DNA from 2 places in the Citrobacter sp. KH_055_1 genome. Region 1 is predicted to be linked to the other one. Evidence: predicted binding sites of a transcription regulator. Region 1 holds the regulator's gene; the other holds the start of a gene.
What was found. The regulator LexA, encoded in region 1, represses DNA repair genes until DNA is damaged. The targets are predictions, from matches to a motif close to TNCTGTATGTACATACAGNA.

Region 1 (3,164 bases):
GCCAAACATCACCGAAACCGGCACCATCTGCACATCCAGGTCAGGATTGCTGCGATGCAGATCGAGATAGTTATGGAACAGCTTGATGGACTCTTCTTTTGGTGTGTAATAGGTGAACACACGCGGACCGCCGTGAATAAACACGTAGCGCGGCAGTAAAGTCCCGTCTATCTCCAGCGGTTCCAGGGGATCGGGAAGATCGTGCGCCAAACATTGGGCACGTAGCGTCAGCAAGTCTGCTTTTGAGTTGTACGGTAGGACGTACATAATGGGACGAGACGTATCGAGCCCCAACTCCGGGGCAGGTTCTGCCGGAATAGACTTGCTTTTTACCAGGACGCTTAATGGTAAATTCAGTAATTTGTAGTAAATTCGTGGCCAGCCGGACATAAACGATGTAAAGCCTCTGGTTAATAATGCAAATGCGCTGCAAGGATATCAGAAAGTTTAGTGAATTTCTGGTGTATCCCGTCATACTTCGCGCTGCTTTGCCACACCCTGAAACAAACGGGGTAACGTTACAATGACATTGACGCTAATAATGTAAAAAGGTTCTTTTGATGGCCAATAATACCACTGGATTCACCCGAATTATCAAAGCTGCTGGCTACTCGTGGAAAGGTTTTCGCGCCGCATGGATAAATGAAGCGGCATTTCGTCAGGAAAGTGTTGCCGTACTGCTGGGCGTCGCCATCGCCTGCTGGCTGGACGTCGACGCCATTACCCGTGTGTTGTTGATTGGTTCAGTAATGCTGGTGATGATCGTTGAAATCTTAAACAGCGCTATTGAAGCAGTGGTCGACCGTATTGGATCGGAGTATCACGAACTTTCCGGTCGAGCGAAAGATATGGGGTCGGCGGCTGTTCTGCTGTCTATTTTTGTCGCCCTGATCACCTGGGGCATCCTGTTGTGGTCCCATTTTCGATAAGGATTCCACAACTTCATAAATCTCCTGTTTTTTGTGCAGTTTGCGGTTCCAAAATCGCCTTTAGCTGTATATACTCACAGCATAACTGTATATACACCCAGGGGGCGGAATGAAAGCGTTAACGGCCAGGCAGCAAGAGGTGTTTGATCTCATTCGGGATCACATCAGCCAGACAGGTATGCCACCGACGCGTGCGGAGATCGCGCAGCGTTTGGGATTCCGTTCCCCAAACGCGGCTGAAGAACACCTTAAAGCGCTGGCGCGTAAAGGGGTGCTCGAAATCGTCTCTGGCGCATCGCGTGGTATTCGTCTGTTGCATGAAGAAGAGGTAGGATTACCGCTTGTAGGCCGCGTTGCTGCAGGTGAGCCGCTGCTGGCGCAACAGCACATCGAAGGCCACTATCAGGTTGATCCATCCCTGTTCAAACCTAATGCTGATTTCCTGCTGCGCGTCAGCGGTATGTCAATGAAAGACATTGGTATTATGGATGGCGATCTGCTGGCAGTGCATAAGACACAGGACGTGCGTAACGGCCAGGTGGTTGTTGCCCGCATTGATGATGAAGTGACGGTTAAACGCCTGAAAAAACAGGGCAATAAGGTCGAGCTTCTGCCAGAAAACAGCGAGTTCAAACCGATCGTTGTCGACCTGCGTGAGCAGAACTTCACCATTGAAGGACTGGCCGTCGGCGTTATCCGTAACGGTGAATGGCTGTAACGGTCTGTTGATTTCCTGTAGGCCGGATAAGACGGTTACGTCGTCATCCGGCAACGTGCCCGGTGGCACTCTGTTTACCGGGCCTGTACGATTTTTTCCAGTATCTCTAACGTCTTCTCAGGCTCTCCTGTATGCCTTTTTTTACCTCCTCTGATAAAGCACTCTGGCACCTTGCCCTGCCAATGATTTTCTCCAATATCACCGTTCCCCTGCTGGGACTGGTGGATACGGCTGTGATTGGTCATCTGGATAGCCCGGTCTATTTGGGTGGTGTCGCCGTGGGGGCGACGGCAACCAGTTTTCTCTTTATGCTGCTGCTCTTTCTACGCATGAGTACCACCGGGCTGACGGCTCAGGCATTTGGCGCAAAAAATCCGCAGGCGTTGGCCCGAGCACTGGTGCAGCCGCTGATTCTGGCTTTGGGGGCGGGGGCGGCAATTGCGCTATTTCGTACGCCGATTATCGATCTGGCGTTACACATCGTGGGGGGGAGCGAAGCGGTACTGGAACAGGCCCGGCGCTTTCTTGAAATCCGTTGGCTCAGCGCGCCTGCCTCGCTGGCGAACCTGGTACTGCTTGGCTGGCTGCTGGGCGTTCAGTACGCGCGAGCACCGGTGATCCTGTTGATTGTCGGCAATATCCTCAACATTGTGCTCGATATATGGCTGGTGATGGGGCTGCATATGAACGTGCAGGGCGCCGCGCTGGCGACGGTGATTGCCGAATATGCCACGTTGCTGATTGGCCTGCTGATGGTGCGCAAGGTTCTCCACCTGCGCGGTGTTTCGCTCATGATGCTGAAACAGGCATGGCGCGGAAACTTCCGCCGTCTGATGGCGCTTAACCGCGACATCATGCTGCGTTCGCTGTTGCTGCAGCTGTGTTTTGGTGCGATTACGGTACTCGGGGCGCGTCTCGGGGGCGATATTATTGCGGTCAACGCCGTTCTGATGACCCTGTTGACCTTCACCGCCTATGCGCTGGACGGATTTGCCTATGCCGTGGAAGCGCACTCTGGTCAGGCTTATGGTGCGCGGGATGGCAGCCAACTGTTGGATGTCTGGCGCGCGGCGTGTCGACAGTCGGGCATTGTGGCGATCCTTTTTTCACTGGTCTATGCCCTGTTTGGCGAGCACATTATTGCGTCGTTGACCTCACTACCGCAGATTCAGCAACTGGCCGATCGTTACCTTATCTGGCAGGTGGTGTTACCACTGGTGGGCGTCTGGTGTTACCTGTTGGACGGCATGTTTATTGGCGCAACGCGTGCTGCGGAAATGCGTAACAGTATGGCCGTTGCCGCTGCGGGATTCGGCTTAACCTTATTCACGTTACCGCTGTTAGGCAACCACGGTTTGTGGCTGGCACTCGCCGTTTTTCTGGCGCTGCGCGGACTCTCGCTGGCTTTTATCTGGCAGCGTCACTGGCGAAATGGCACCTGGTTTGCCTGAGTCGTATGGTTAAAAATTCCGAATAATAAATAGAACTCAGAATCACTGACTACACTTATTCTCACG
Region 2 (3,164 bases), 1.2 Mb from region 1:
GCATGAAGGTCGCGAACAGCGCGTGCTGACCCGCTCACAGCTGCAACAGTTACAGTTAGCCTGGCCCCAGAAACAGGGGAAATACCCGCTGACGTACCATCTTTTTTGGGGAGTGATTCAACGTGACTAAAACGTATTTTGTCACCGGGACGGACACCGAGGTTGGTAAAACCATCGCCAGCTGTGCATTGTTACAGGCGGCAGGACAGTTGGGCTACCGGACCGTGGGCTACAAGCCGGTCGCCTCGGGCAGTGAAATGACGGCAGACGGCCTGCGTAACAGCGATGCCCTGGCGTTGCAGCGGAACAGTTCGTTGGCAGTGGACTATGCGGCCATCAATCCGTATACCTTCGCCGAACCCACGTCACCGCATATTATCAGCGCCGATGAAGGGCGACCGATTCAGGCCCCGGTGATGTCTGCTGGTTTACGCGCCCTGGAGAAACAGGCCGACTGGGTGCTGGTCGAAGGGGCCGGGGGATGGTTGACCCCGCTTTCGCCGACGCTGAGCTTTGCCGACTGGGTGCAAACGGAACAATTGCCGGTGATTCTGGTGGTGGGCGTGAAGCTCGGCTGTATCAATCATGCCCTCCTGACCGCGCAGGCGATACGCCAGGCCGGGCTGACGCTGGTCGGCTGGGTTGCCAATGACGTAACCCCGCCAGGGAAGCGTCACGCTGAATACATGGCGACGCTGAGGCGCACACTTGCGGCACCGCTGCTGGGCGAGATCCCGTGGCTGTCAGCGACGCCGGAGCGGGCAGAGACCGGACACTATATCGATCTGAGCACGCTGCCTTAGGCGCCATTCTGGTGCGGATAGGCTGCTGTGGCCTGCCCGTGTTAACGCCCTGGGCAGGCAAAAAAATGATGAAAATGCGAGCAGGATCTCGACTGCTCCAGCCCGCTTCGTTAGCTGATAAATATCAAAATTTAGCGATAATTTTTTTTTATTCGACCAAAAAAGGACATCGATACGTTTCTGCCAGGCGGCAGTCAGCACGGGCTGGAGACAGTTATCCACTATTCCTGTGGATAACCTTGTGCATTAGAGTTAGAAAACACTATGTAAGCGAGAGAAGACGCGGCCTGCGACTAAATTGCTGCGAAAGACGGCTTGAGGAAATAGTTATTCAAATACAGATTGTTAGATAAAAGCAATGGCTGTCGCGGAAGTGTCATCTGTTGCCATAAAACTTTCATCTCCTGGCTTGACAAATGTTAAAAAAGTCATAGGTCTGGGGATAACACATTTTTGCTGGTGTTTTATCTTGCCTGCGGTGAAATTTTAGCCCGCCGTGATGGGGGTTAAGGGGGCGTAACAGAAATATTGTGGTGTGTTACTGTTTTTTCATCCAGTATATTTTACTGGCAAAATCTACTGCTGCGAGTAAAATTAGACACCTGCCCGCCCATTGCTTCAGGTAGCTGCTCATGAGTAAACCGTTCAAACTGAATTCCGCTTTTAAACCCTCTGGCGATCAGCCTGAGGCGATTCGTCGCCTGGAAGAAGGGCTGGAGGATGGTCTGGCGCATCAGACGCTGCTGGGCGTAACGGGTTCGGGGAAAACGTTCACCATCGCCAACGTCATTGCGGACCTCCAGCGGCCAACCATGGTGCTGGCACCCAACAAGACGCTGGCGGCCCAGCTTTATGGCGAGATGAAAGAATTCTTCCCGGATAACGCGGTAGAGTATTTTGTCTCCTACTACGACTATTACCAGCCGGAAGCGTACGTACCGAGTTCTGATACATTCATCGAGAAAGATGCGTCGGTCAACGAACACATCGAGCAAATGCGACTGTCGGCGACCAAGGCGCTGCTGGAGCGTCGGGATGTCATTGTGGTGGCCTCGGTTTCCGCGATCTATGGTCTGGGCGACCCGGACCTGTATTTGAAAATGATGCTGCACCTGACGGTCGGCATGATCATCGACCAGCGCGCCATTTTGCGGCGGCTGGCGGAGCTGCAATATACCCGCAACGATCAGGCATTTCAGCGCGGGACGTTCCGTGTGCGCGGTGAAGTGATAGACATCTTCCCGGCAGAATCTGACGACATTGCGCTGCGCGTGGAGCTGTTTGATGAAGAAGTGGAGCGCCTGTCGCTGTTTGACCCGCTGACCGGGCAGGTTGAATCCAGCATTCCACGCTTTACCGTCTACCCTAAAACGCACTACGTTACGCCACGCGAACGCATTGTGCAGGCGATGGAAGACATTAAGGTCGAGCTTGCCGAGCGGCGTAAAAACCTGCTGGCGAACAACAAGTTGCTGGAAGAACAGCGCTTAAGCCAGCGTACGCAGTTCGATCTGGAGATGATGAACGAACTGGGCTACTGTTCGGGCATTGAAAACTATTCCCGCTATCTCTCCGGGCGCGGGCCTGGCGAGCCGCCGCCGACGCTGTTTGACTACCTGCCAGCCGATGGCCTGCTGGTGGTCGATGAATCCCACGTGACTATTCCGCAAATCGGCGGTATGTATCGCGGCGACCGGGCGCGAAAAGAGACGCTGGTCGAGTACGGTTTTCGTCTGCCGTCAGCACTGGATAACCGCCCGTTGAAGTTTGAAGAGTTTGAGGCGCTGGCCCCGCAAACCATCTATGTCTCCGCCACGCCGGGCAACTATGAGCTGGAGAAATCCGGCGATGACGTCGTTGATCAGGTAGTACGACCGACCGGCCTGCTGGATCCAGTGATTGAAGTGCGCCCGGTGGCAACACAGGTCGATGACCTGCTGTCTGAAATTCGTATCCGCGCGGCGATCAACGAACGTGTACTGGTGACGACGCTAACCAAGCGGATGGCGGAAGACCTCACTGAATACCTCGAAGAGCACGGCGAGCGGGTGCGCTATCTGCACTCGGACATCGACACCGTGGAACGTATGGAAATCATTCGTGACCTGCGTCTGGGCGAGTTTGACGTGCTGGTGGGTATCAACCTGTTACGAGAAGGTCTGGACATGCCTGAGGTCTCTCTGGTGGCGATTCTGGACGCCGACAAAGAAGGGTTCCTGCGTTCTGAGCGATCGCTGATCCAGACTATCGGCCGTGCGGCACGTAACATCAACGGTAAAGCGATCCTCTACGGCGATAAAATTACGGCCTCAATGGCAAAGGCGATCGGCGAAACCGAACGGCGTCGTGAGAAGCAGCATC

Region 2: uvrB (excinuclease ABC subunit UvrB) is a predicted target of LexA. The motif match lies at 1,343-1,362, and genes of this name have one in related genera.

What each region holds. Positions count from the first base shown of each region.
Region 1 is NZ_CM174473.1:4,414,466-4,417,629, reverse strand. It holds gene plsB (glycerol-3-phosphate 1-O-acyltransferase PlsB) at 1-390, opposite strand, end outside; gene AC3ITF_RS20770 (diacylglycerol kinase) at 561-929, shown strand; gene lexA (transcriptional repressor LexA) at 1,039-1,647, shown strand; gene dinF (MATE family efflux transporter DinF) at 1,779-3,098, shown strand.
Region 2 is NZ_CM174473.1:3,217,151-3,220,314, reverse strand. It holds gene bioC (malonyl-ACP O-methyltransferase BioC) at 1-130, shown strand, start outside; gene bioD (dethiobiotin synthase) at 123-803, shown strand; gene uvrB (excinuclease ABC subunit UvrB) at 1,436-3,164, shown strand, end outside.